DNA from 3 places in the Priestia sp. P5 genome. Region 1 is predicted to be linked to each of the others. Evidence: riboswitches for the same ligand, from Rfam matches in the RefSeq annotation. Region 1 holds a riboswitch; each other region holds the start of a gene.
The links. Region 1 has a riboswitch for S-adenosylmethionine ahead of mtnK (S-methyl-5-thioribose kinase). Riboswitches for the same ligand answer to the same signal wherever they lie in the genome.
Positions count from the first base shown of each region.

Region 2: linked by a shared signal. The riboswitch ahead of metK (methionine adenosyltransferase) and the one ahead of mtnK (S-methyl-5-thioribose kinase) in region 1 are both predicted to bind S-adenosylmethionine.
Region 3: linked by a shared signal. The riboswitch ahead of MMB69_RS04720 (hypothetical protein) and the one ahead of mtnK (S-methyl-5-thioribose kinase) in region 1 are both predicted to bind S-adenosylmethionine.

Region 1 is NZ_JAKWFJ010000002.1:657,647-661,926, reverse strand. Features, by position in the region: gene MMB69_RS20115 (pyridoxal phosphate-dependent aminotransferase) at 61-1,233, opposite strand; gene MMB69_RS20110 (carbon-nitrogen family hydrolase) at 1,345-2,127, shown strand; SAM riboswitch class I at 2,219-2,369, shown strand; gene mtnK (S-methyl-5-thioribose kinase) at 2,505-3,677, shown strand; gene mtnA (S-methyl-5-thioribose-1-phosphate isomerase) at 3,713-4,280, shown strand, end outside.
Region 2 is NZ_JAKWFJ010000001.1:36,984-41,263, forward strand. Features, by position in the region: gene pckA (phosphoenolpyruvate carboxykinase (ATP)) at 1-1,405, opposite strand, end outside; SAM riboswitch class I at 1,780-1,897, shown strand; gene metK (methionine adenosyltransferase) at 2,030-3,232, shown strand; gene MMB69_RS00215 (glycosyltransferase family 4 protein) at 3,264-4,280, opposite strand, start outside.
Region 3 is NZ_JAKWFJ010000001.1:918,284-922,563, forward strand. Features, by position in the region: gene MMB69_RS04700 (glycosyltransferase family 2 protein) at 1-448, shown strand, start outside; gene MMB69_RS04705 (hypothetical protein) at 556-996, shown strand; gene MMB69_RS04710 (GNAT family N-acetyltransferase) at 1,104-1,523, shown strand; gene MMB69_RS04715 (hypothetical protein) at 1,536-1,832, opposite strand; SAM riboswitch class I at 1,954-2,055, shown strand; gene MMB69_RS04720 (hypothetical protein) at 2,116-2,463, shown strand; gene MMB69_RS04725 (DUF1540 domain-containing protein) at 2,564-2,722, shown strand; gene alaP (alanine permease AlaP) at 3,038-4,280, shown strand, end outside.

The sequences.
Region 1 (4,280 bases):
TATTAATCTCGTTAACTTCTTACATATTAAGCCAACTCAAAAAGGATTGTCAATGCGTTTTTAAAATAAATTTAATTTTTTTATTCGAGATACAGCTTCTCTCATGCGCTCTTCATCCGTCAGCAGTCCTACGCGCACATAGCCTTCACCATATGTTCCGAAGCCTACTCCAGGTGCCACTACAACGTGGGCTTTTTCAAGAAGTAAATCTGAAAATTGTTCAGAAGTATATCCTCCAGGAACTTTTAGCCATGCAAAAAAGGAGCCTGCTGGGGATGTAACGTCCCAGCCAATTTCTCGAAGCCCTTGAATAAATGTATTGCGTCTAGATTCATAGCGCTTAACTAAATCATTCACACATTGTTGAGATTCTAACAGAGCTGCGGCTGCTGCCTCTTGAACCGCCCCAAAGAGACTGACATACATATGATCTTGAAGAAGATTAATAGCTTCTACAACACTTTCATTTCCTACAGCAAATCCAACTCGCCATCCCGCCATGTTATACGTTTTAGAAAGAGTATAAATTTCAATTCCCGTCTCTTTTGCACCAGGAGTCTGTAAAAAGCTGATTGGCTTTTTACCATCAAATCCAATTGCTCCGTAGGCAAAGTCGTGTACCACACAAATATCGTGCTTGGCAGCAAACGCCACGGTGTCTTCAAAAAATTCTGCCGTTGCCACTGCACCAGTAGGATTATTGGGATAGTTTAAAAACATGAGCTTTGCCTGTTCTTTAGCACGTTCACTTATCTCTTCGTATACGGGTAGAAAATGATTTTTAGCCGTGAGCGGCATCACTTCCATCTTGGCTTTTGCAAGCTCTACTCCAGACCAGTAATCAGGATATCCAGGATCCGGAACCAGCACCGTATCTCCAGGGTTTAATAAGCACTGCGGGATTTCAACAAGTCCACCCTTCCCGCCAAACAAAATAGCTACTTCTTTTTCGGGATCCACATCAACCCCGTATTCTCGCTTATAAAAAGTCGCAACGGCCTCTTTCAAAAACTGATGCCCCCGAAATGGAGAATATTTATGATGTATAGGATTAGAACTTGCTTTTTGCAGTGTTTCTACAATATGTGAAGGAGTAGGCTGATCAGGATTTCCCTGCCCTAAGTTAATAACGTCGTGCCCTTGGGCCATTACTTTTCCTACCTTGCCTACAAGTGATGCAAAAAATTGTTTTGGTAAACTTTTTAATAGTTCCGATTGCTCAAATTGTTTCATCATCGCACACCTTCTCAAAAAATTCTTGAAATTCTAGTCACAAATAATATATTGTAATATTCAACTTGTAAAGTCATTTTTTTCAACTACTAAAAAAGGACGGATGATAAAGTGAGTGTAAAAATTACGTGTTTGCAGCTTGATATTGCGTTTGGAAACCCAACTAAAAACCGAAAATATATTCAACAAAAAATGACAGAAGCTCTGAAAGAAAACCCTGATATCCTCGTGCTTCCTGAGCTATGGGATACAGCTTATGATTTGACGCGGCTAGACGAAATTGCAGATGATGAAGGACAGCAGGCCAAGCAATTAATCTCTCAGTTTGCTAAAACGAACGAAGTAAATATTGTGGCAGGCTCGATCGCGAAAAAAACAGAGCAAGGCGTCACGAATACGATGTATATTTTTGACCGAAAAGGTCGTGAAGTATCACAATACAGTAAACTGCACTTGTTTAAATTAATGGATGAGCACCTCTATCTAGAAGCAGGAACGGCAAAAAATCTTTTTACACTTGAACAGTCACTATGCGCAGGAGTTATTTGTTACGATATTCGTTTTCCAGAATGGATTCGGGTTCATACTAGCAGCGGAGCAGAAGTCTTGTTTGTTGTCGCTCAGTGGCCGGCTCCAAGACTTGCCCACTGGAAAGCACTTCTCATTAGCCGTGCAATCGAAAATCAATGCTATGTAATCGCGTGTAATCGTGTAGGCCAAGATCCTAATAACACATTTGCCGGACATTCCTTAGTCATCGATCCGTGGGGAGAAATAATCGCTGAAGCTGGCGATAGCGAAGAACTTTTAAGTGCTGACGTTAACCTGGAACTTGTAAAAGAAATTCGCAAACAAATTCCTGTCTTTACAGATCGCCGCACAGAATTTTATTAATTATGTATTGACAGCCGTTTTTTTGCATGATACGATTTTCACCAGATATCATAAAATATTCAAACAAATCAAAATTGAATAAGTAATCGTACTCTTATCAAGAGTTGGCTGAGGGATTTGGCCCTGTGAAGCCCAGCAACCGACCGTCATTCCATCCTAAGATGGATCACACCCGTAAAACATGTTTTACAAAGGCACGGTGCTAATTCCAACAGAAAGTAATTCTTTCTGGCAGATAAGAGGTTTGAACACTACAATCAAGCCTCTTTCCAACGAAAGAGGCTTTTATATTTTCTAAAATTATAAAAGCCTCCATATATTCTTAAACCTATTAACTTAGTAAACAAATCAGTTTAATAAACTATGGAGGGATTCCGATGTCAACAACAAAAACAGAGAAGTATCAGCCTTTAACAGAAATTTCAGCAATCAAACTTGTGAAAAAGCTAGGTCTTTTTGATGCCACAGAAGCGCTGACTGCCCGTGAAATTGGTGACGGCAACTTAAATCTCGTCTTTCACATCATAAATGATCAAACGAATAAATCCATTATCGTCAAACAAGCACTTCCCTATGCAAAAGTTGTAGGCGAAAGCTGGCCTCTATCATTGAACCGTGCCACAATTGAAAGCAATGCGCTCAAGCAATTTGGTGCATTTACGCCAGAACTTGTGCCCGCTGTTTATTACCACGATGAAACGCTTGCTGTTACGGTCATGGAAGATCTGTCTCATTTAACGATTTCTCGCGCCGGACTTATTCAAGGTGAAAGTTATCCTCTGCTCTCACAGCATATCGGTTCTTTTTTAGGACATATTGCGTTCAAAACGTCTGATTTCGCCTTAAAGCCTCAGGATAAAAAAGAAGAAATTGTTAAGTACAGCAACCCGGACTTATGCAATATTACGGAAGATTTAGTTTTTACAGATCCTTTTTTTGATATTGATACAAATGAATTCGAAAAAGCGCTGCGTCCTGATGTAGAAGAATTATGGAATGATAGTGATGTAAAGCTACAAGCAGCAAAATTAAAATATAAATTTTTAACAAATGCGCAAACGCTAATCCACGGTGATTTACATACAGGCAGCATCTTTGCTAGCAGTCAAGAAACAAAAGTGATTGATCCAGAGTTTGCTTTTTACGGTCCGTTTGGATTCGATTTAGGACAATTTGTTGCGAATTTATTTTTAAATGCTCTTTCTCGAGAAACAAATCGCGAACCATTATTTGAACACATTACGAACACATGGAACGTATTTAAAGATACCTTTACTGCGCTTTGGCATTCTGAAAACACTGAACCTTTCGCTAAAGATGAGCGCTTATTACATGAAATTTTAACGCAAACGTGGCAAGATGCTGTTGGATATGCAGGATGTGAAATCATTCGACGTACAATTGGCTTAGCTCACGTCGCAGACTTAGACGAAATTTCTTCAGAGGAAAGAAAAATTAACGCTAAACGTACTGCGTTAAAAATTGGACGCTATTTGCTTCTGCACCAACAAGACGTTTCACCAAATGAATTTGAACATTTACTTCGATAACGAATAATGTACACAATGAAAGGATCGGTATCAGCATGACAAATACACTATCACTTCCGCGCTCAGTGGAATGGAATGAATCATATATTACTTTATTAGATCAGCAGCAGCTTCCTGACAAAGTTGAATATATTAAGCTGCAAACCATTAAAGACGTATGGGATGCTATCACTACCTTGAAAGTACGCGGAGCCCCTGCAATTGGCATTACGGCGGCTTTTGGTCTTGCTCTTTCTGCGCTTAGCTATGACACAGATTCAGTCAAGGAATTTAACCAAAAGCTAGCTCTTGATCAACAGTATTTAGCTAGTTCACGCCCTACTGCCGTCAATTTATTTTGGGCACTAGAACGCGTAGCAAAAAGCGCTGAGTCGGCTTCGTCCGTTAATGAAGCTAAAACAAAAGTTGTTCATGAAGCTATTCAAATTCAAGTAGAAGATGAAGAAACGTGCTACCGAATTGGAGATCATGCTCTTTCTTTATTTAAAAAGAAAGATAAAATCATGACCATATGTAATGCTGGTTCAATTGCTACAGCTTATTATGGAACAGCCTTAGCACCTTTTCACTTGTCTAAGCAGCGCGATATTCCGCTTGAAGTAT
Region 2 (4,280 bases), on a different contig from region 1:
CAAAAATAGCATCTGTTACTGTTTCGGTATTAGCTAGTTCTCCTTCAAGGGCTGCTTGAACCATAGATCGAGTGTAACTTAACTTCATTCGTTCGCCCACGCCGTATTCACCGCCGGTCCATCCAGTATTTACAAGGTAGACATTTACATTATGTTCATCGATTTTCTTTCCTAGCATTTCTGCATAAGTTGTTGGAGCAAGAGGTAAGAAAGGCTCACCAAAGCATGTAGAGAAAGTAGCCTGTGGCGATGTTACGCCGCGCTCTGTTCCAGCTAACTTACTAGTGTATCCGCTCAGAAAATGGTACATCGCTTGTTCTTTTGTAAGCTTGCTGATTGGAGGCAAGACGCCGAAGGCATCAGCAGTTAAAAAGACAATAGCTGTAGGGTGCCCAGCAACGCTTGGCAATACCGTATTATCAATAGAGTCAATTGAATAAGCGGCACGAGTATTCTCTGTTAAACTATTATCATTGTAATCTGCTACTTTCGTATTTTGATTTAACACTACATTTTCCAGTACGGCGCCGAAGCGAATTGCATTGAAAATTTGCGGTTCTTTTTCTTCGGAAAGCTGAATGCACTTCGCGTAGCATCCTCCTTCAATATTAAATACACCAGAGCTTGACCAACCGTGCTCGTCATCTCCGATTAAACGACGGTTTGCATCAGCAGAAAGCGTTGTTTTACCCGTTCCAGATAAACCAAAGAATAATGCAACGTCACCTTCTTCTCCTACGTTAGCAGAACAGTGCATGGATAGAATATTGTTTTGAGGAAGCAAGAAGTTCATCACTGAGAAAATAGATTTTTTCATTTCACCAGCGTATTCAGTTCCTCCAATTAGCACAATACGTCGCTCTAACGAAAGAATAATGAAGGTTTCAGAATTTGTCCCGTCTGTTTCAGGATCAGCTTTGAACGTTGGAGCTGCTACAATTGTAAACGGCTTCACATCATCATTTGTTTTTTGTTCGGCTGAAGGGCGAATGAATAACTGCTGAGCGAATAGGTTGTGCCATGCAAATTCATTAACTACTTGAATTGGTAACTGATACTTTTTATCAGCTCCAGCATATCCATTAAAAACAAAAAGTTCATCCTGCTTCTTTAAGTGGGTTAAGACTTTTTTGTATAGCGCATCGAATCGCTGAGCAGAAATTGGCTGATTGACAGGTCCCCATTCAACCGTTTTTGAAGACACAGCATCGCTTACAATAAATTTATCTAAAGGAGAGCGACCTGTATATTTCCCAGTTTCGACTGACACAGCACCTGTAGAAGTCAGCGTTCCTTCGCGTCGAGCTAGAATTTTTTCAACAAGTTGTGGAACAGATAATTGGTGTTTTGTTGTTTTTAATTGAAGCAAACCATTTAATTCGATAGACATATCAACAGTACTCATGTGCACTACCTTCCTTTTTTAGCTATTATTTATTCATTAATGTTTGAAATTTATAATTAGTATAACACATTTATTTAATTATTCTATACTATTTAACTAAAAATGTTTGTGTATTATAAAAAAATGTACGTTATACCTATTTTAGACACATGTATATGTGCTAGAAGCGAAAAAAGTGAAGCTATTTTAAGTGAAAGCCTCATTTTGATCTGTCTTATTAACCAAACTTAGTAATAATTCTTAATAAGATGTACTATTTCAGAATTTGAGTATGTTACATTAAAACCGATTCAAACATAAAGAGATGATTTCCATTTGAATGTTGTTGACAGTGAAGCGCTTTTTCATGTATTATATGTCCTTGAACGGATACTCTCTTATCCCGAGCTGGTGGAGGGACAGGCCCTATGAAACCCAGCAACCATCGTCATTTTTTTGTGTAGACGATAAGGTGCTAACCTGATGCAAGGGCACAACCTTGATCGATAAGAGTGAAAGGCTTATGTAGAATTTGATACCTTTCCTCGATACAAGGAAAGGTTTTTTTATATTTTTTAACGTGTAATGAAAATAAGGGAATGAGTACCGTATCACAATGTATCGTATTTATAAGGAGGAAAACTGATGTCAACACAACGTCGTCTGTTCACGTCAGAATCTGTTACAGAGGGACATCCCGATAAAATTTGTGACCAAATTTCTGACTCAATTCTTGATGCTATCCTAGCAAAGGATCCAAATGCTCGTGTTGCTTGTGAAACAAGCGTAACAACTGGTTTAGTTTTAGTAAGTGGTGAAATTACAACTTCTACTTACGTGGATATTCCTAAAACAGTTCGTGAAACAATTAAAGGAATTGGCTATACTCGTGCAAAATACGGATTTGATGCTGAAACTTGTGCAGTATTAACATCTATCGACGAGCAGTCAGCTGATATCGCTGCTGGTGTAGACCAGGCGTTAGAAGCACGTGAAGGTCAAATGTCAGATGAAGAAATCGAAGCAATCGGAGCTGGAGACCAAGGGTTAATGTTTGGTTATGCATGTAACGAAACAAAAGAATTAATGCCTCTTCCAATTTCATTAGCTCATAAACTTGCTCGCCGTCTAACAGAAGTACGTAAAGAAGAAATTCTTCCTTACCTTCGCCCGGATGGTAAAACACAAGTAACAGTTGAATATGATGAAAACAACAAACCTGTTCGCATCGATACAATTGTTATTTCAACTCAGCATCACCCAGAAGTAACGTTAGAGCAAATTCAACGTAACTTAAAAGAATATGTTATTAATCCAGTTGTTCCCAACGAGTTAATTGATGAAAATACAAAGTATTTCATTAACCCAACAGGACGTTTCGTAATCGGCGGTCCTCAAGGAGATGCTGGTTTAACTGGTCGTAAAATTATCGTTGATACTTACGGCGGATATGCTCGTCACGGCGGCGGTGCATTCTCTGGTAAGGACGCAACAAAAGTAGACCGTTCAGCAGCTTATGCAGCTCGTTATGTTGCGAAAAACATTGTAGCAGCTGATCTTGCTGATAAATGTGAAGTACAACTAGCATATGCAATTGGTGTTGCACAGCCAGTATCTATTTCAATTGATACATTCGGTACAGGAAAAGTTTCTGAAGAAGTACTAGTAGACGTAGTACGCAAAAACTTTGATCTACGTCCAGCAGGCATCATTAAAATGCTTGATTTACGTCGCCCAATTTATAAGCAAACAGCAGCTTACGGCCACTTTGGTCGTACGGATGTGGAGCTTCCTTGGGAGTTCACAGACAAAGCGGAAGCATTAAAAACTCAAGCTTTAGCTAAATAGTAAAAAAATCTCCGTGAAAACGGAGATTTTTTTATGCCCATTGAATACCTGCAGCAGATTTTTCTACGACACCTTCATATTCTGAAAGCAAATGCTGAAAAATGGCGTCCCATGATTGAGTAAGAGCATATTGTCTCGCTGCATGCCCAAAGTGAAGCCGCTGATGCAAATCATCGAGTAAATCTGTAATAGCCGAACTGAATTCTTCTAAGGAGTGAGGTTTGCAAAGGTAGCCGTTTCGCCCGTGCTGAACCATCTGTTTAACTCCTCCTGCATTTGCTGCCACTACAGGAGTTCCAGAAGCAAGAGACTCCAGCACAACATTTCCGAAGGTTTCTGTTTCTGAAGGAAAAACAAACAAATCAGATGATGAATAGATATGAGCAAGTTGCTTACCTTCAAGGAAGCCTGTAAATGTCATATGCTCAGATGCTTGCTGCTGCATTTGTTCTTTTAAAGGGCCGTCTCCCACAATAACCCAGTGAATTTGATGGCGGATATGATCGGGCAGAGATCGTGCAATTTTTATTAAAAAATCAGCGTTCTTTTCTTTAGCTAATCTTCCTACATACGTTAAAATGTAGGGCTTTTTAATATTATATTTAATACGAATATCAAAGCGGTCATAGTGGGGATGAAATAATCTATGATTTACTCCTCGCGCCCAAATAGCTACGTTGTGAAACCCTTGCTCTTCTAGCTGCTGTTTGGTCACTTCAGAGGGAGCGAATATTTTTTGTACAGGTTTATAAAACCATTTCATATATTTTTGCAGTGGTACACGCATTTTTTCAAGTTCATAGTGAGATAAATAATCATCAAAATTGGTATGATAAGAGCCGACAAGAGGAACACCTAATCTTTTCCCGTAATAGGAGCCGCAAAGCCCCATTGTAAAAGGAGTGGCCAAATGAATAATAGAAGGATTGAATTCCTGCAGCTGCTTTTTAATTTTTAGAACGTTTGGCAATGAAAAGCGGCTGTTTGGATAAAGAAAAAACGGCATGCTGGGCGAACGGTGAACATACGTTGAAAATGACTGATCATG
Region 3 (4,280 bases), on a different contig from region 1:
AGAAGGAAACGTCTTTTTGCGAGGTCTTGTACCATTAGTAGGATTTCGCTCCACGGAAGTCACATATGACCGCAAAGAACGGACAGCGGGCGAATCAAAATATCCGCTAAAGAAAATGCTCGCTTTTGCATTCGACGGGATTACATCTTTTAGCGTAGCGCCAATACGCTTATTAACGCTGCTTGGAGGAGCTTCTTTTCTCTTTAGTATTGCGTTTGGTATTTATGCGCTGATTCAAAAATATTTAGATCATACGCAAATTGGCTGGACGTCTCTTATTTTATCGATTTGGCTTGTAGGCGGCTTGCAGCTAATGGGAATGGGTCTTGTCGGAGAATATATCGGCAAAATTTTTAACGAAGTGAAACAGCGTCCCAAATATGCGGTTGAAAGAGATTTATATACAAAACACTCATTAGACAAACAAAAAGATTTGCTTATGCATTAATAAGAAGCTTCTCCTAAATGGAGAGGCTTTTTTTGTTAAAGCGTTTATCATAATTTTTAGCGTAACGGGAGATGCTACTACTAAAATTTCTAAGGAGATTAAAATCTATGAAAAGACTATTTTATACAGTCAGCACTTTTTGTTTTGTTTGGCTTGCTTGTGCAACTATTCACGTCAGTGCTCTTTCCATTGAAAAGCTTCCAATGAAGAAATCGTCTGAACAATGGGCCGTTGAGCTGACAAAAGCGAGCATGACCGGAGATAATCAGTTAAAGTGGAAAAATAACGTCTATCATACATATGGATTAACCGTTGAAAACATTGGAAAAGATGTAGAGCGCGTACAGGTCCAAGCTTTTCGGCATGAAGGAAAAAACAAGGCAAAATACAGCTTGTTTTCTCCCATTGAAAGGTCTAACTTAAGCAAAAGCGGTCAGCGTTTTCGCTATGCGAATTTTGCTGTTCCTGGAAAAGCGGCAGGTTTAGACATTATGATTAACTGGACGGACGAACAAGGCAATCATCAAGAACATTTTGAATTTAAATAAAAGTCTTCGCTTAGGCGAAGACTTTTTTTGCAGGAATTTATCCTCGCATGTGGAAAACGAACACGAAAGGAGAGATCGTAATGATTGCAAAAGCTACTGAAGAATAAATACAGGAAATTCGGACAAAATCTGCTGATGCGCTGTTTGAAGGAACAATGAAGCAGTTTCATCCGTCAGCTGAACGCGTAAATGAACTAGTTGGTAGTGCCCTTAAAAAAGGCTGTTATTATTTAGTTTCGAGACAAGAAAATAAACTCGCAGGCTGGGTTCTTATCGGCCCGTCTGCCGACTTCTTTTCAAAAGAAGAAATTGGCTTTATCTATGAATTATATGTTGTACCGGAATACCGCGGGCAAGGTCTAGCCAAGCCGTTAATGCAAAAAGCAATCAATGAATTGTCTATCAAAGGATATCCTGAAATCAGACTCAGCGTTCATGCTGGGAATTTTGCACAGCATGTGTATCGTGACCTTGGATTTGTAGATAAACAAATATCAATGACCTTACAGATGGTAAAACGTCCGTAACGTTGGTGAATATCAGCGAGTCCATAAAACATAAGATGTTATACACGCGATGAGGTTTGGCAGTGAAAGTAAAAGTAAATAAGTAGCCCAAACGGCTCCTTTATCTAGTACTTCAACGGCTCCTCCACCTGTATTATCTGAGGAAGGGGGATCTTCAAGCGCGTTCATAACTAAAGCTGCCGCAGCTAAAATAATTCCTCCGATGCTTCCCGTTGTTTTGACAATTGCAATATGGAAAGTAGATGAAAAAGCAATAGTAAGAAGCAGCAGCAAGCTTCCCAAAAAAGCAGATAACATATATCGTTTCATGTGCTCACCATCCTTTATGAAATCATACCATATTTTACTTATTTTTTCTTTTTATTGAAAAGCTATTGACGTAACCTATAAAACATATTAGAATAGTCAGAAATAATTTAAAAACGAAATATTCTTATCTAGAGAGGTGGAGGGACTGGCCCTTTGAAGCCTCAGCAACCACAATTATTGAATGGTGCTAATTCCAGCATAGCCTAGCTCTGACAGATAAGAAGAGGAATCTTTTTCTATGATGAAATCCTCTTCTTAGGAAGAAACATTTCGTATAGAAAAGGTGAGGACATTGAACAGTAGACAAACAGCGTTAAGCACTGATGATTATTTAGATCTATACTTATTAGCCAAAGAAATAAAAGACGAAACGTGGCAGCAGGAAACTTTAGCCGCGCTAAAAACGCAGCAAAATCGTTCATTTGAAGAAAAACAATCCGCCCTAGTTCAAGAGATATGGGAAGATTTTAAACAGTTAAATGAAGATATTTCTTTTACGTATCGCTTGATTCAAAAAGAGCCAACTAACGAACAATTTCAGACTAAATTAAGGCACTTGAGAGAACGGCGGATCACGCTGAGCCGTGAGTTATATTTAGCTAAAAAACAGTATGTTGAACACACGCAATAAAAAGATCCGCTTGATAAACAAGCGGTTTTTTTGCGTGAAAATGTTAGAATCGTTATATTTCGGGTAGTAAATAGATAAGACAAGCAAAGGAGGGATAACAGTGGCCCAAGGTGTATTATGTGAAGTGAATGAGTGCATGTATTGGAAATCCGGAAATAAATGCAGTGCAGAGTCCATTTACGTTGTGAGTCCTGAAAGTAGTCACCATGTTTCTGAAACGGAAGAACCTGGCTGTAAAACTTTTGAACCCGCGAGATAAATGCTAGTTTTTATAAAAAAGCATAAAATGAACGATGCGCTGACGGAGTTGAGTCGGCGTTTTTCTATTTTTAAAAAATACTATTACTTAGGTGCAATAATAAATACATAGTAAAAAAGCAGTGTCTGCATCTAATTGTGCGTTTAAACAAAATGATAAGATAATTTTTTCGTTTTTCGACAAAAGAAAAGTGAGAGAAAGGTGATAGAATACAAATATATAGCCTAGCTGACTTTTAGCACAAACTTATATGAAAGCGCTAACAAAAGGCTGTATTCATCTCGTTTTGACAGATTGGAAAAAGGGGAGACGTTTATGCAGGGGAAAACTCAGGGGAAAGAATTGAAACGCGGGTTAGAAGAAAGACATGTGACGCTGATGTCCTTAGGAGCAGCCATAGGGGTAGGGCTGTTTCTTGGATCTGCATCTGCTATTAAATTAGCAGGACCAGGAATATTATTGGCGTACGGATTTAGCGGAATGATTATGTTTTTTATTATGAGAGCACTTGGAGAAATGGCTATTCAAAAACCTGTTGCAGGTTCATTCAGCAAGTACGCACGCGACTATTTAGGGCCGCTTGCTGGTTATTTAACAGGTTGGAACTACTGGTTTTTATGGGTTGTAACATGTATGGCTGAAATTACAGCCGTTGGTATTTATATGGGGTATTGGTATCCGGATGTACCAAACTGGATTTGGGCGTTATCCGCGCTTGTCATCATGACAACGGTTAACTTCTTAGCTGTTAAGGCATATGGTGAACTGGAATTTTGGTTTGCACTTATTAAAATTTTAGCGATTGTGTTAATGATTGCCGTTGGATTATTAATGATTGTGTTTGGAATAGGCAACGGCGGCGTTGCGACTGGTATCAAAAACTTGTGGGACAACGGCGGACTGTTCCCGAACGGATTCAAAGGTATTTTGCTGTCGCTGCAAATGGTTATGTTTGCGTATTTAGGAATTGAAATGATCGGCGTTACCGCAGGAGAAGTGAAAAATCCGGAAAAATCTTTAGCAAGAGCGATTGATTCTGTCTTTTGGCGTATTCTTATTTTCTACGTCGGTGCATTATTTGTTATTATGTCGATTTATCCTTGGCAAGAAATTGGTTCACAGGGAAGTCCGTTTGTATTAACATTTGAAAAAATCGGCATTCCAGCGGCTGCTGGCATTATTAACTTTGTCGTGTTAACAGCAGCTCTTTCTTCTTGTAACAGCGGTATTTTTAGTACAGGCCGTATGCTGTTTAACTTAGCAGAGCACGGAGAAGCGCCAAAAGGATACGGCCAGCTTACAAAAGGCGGCGTGCCGGGAAAAGCAGTTTTAGCATCAGCGGGTGCTTTATTAGTGGGAGTAGCGTTAAACTACATTGTGCCTGCCAAAGTATTTACGTGGGTAACAAGCATTGCAACATTCGGTGCGATTTGGACATGGGGAATTATTTTGCTTTCTCAAATTAAGTATCGCAAAACGTTAAAAACAGGTGAAGAGGCAAAGCTGAAATATAAAATGCCTTTATTTCCGTTAACATCTTATGTGTCACTTGCGTTCC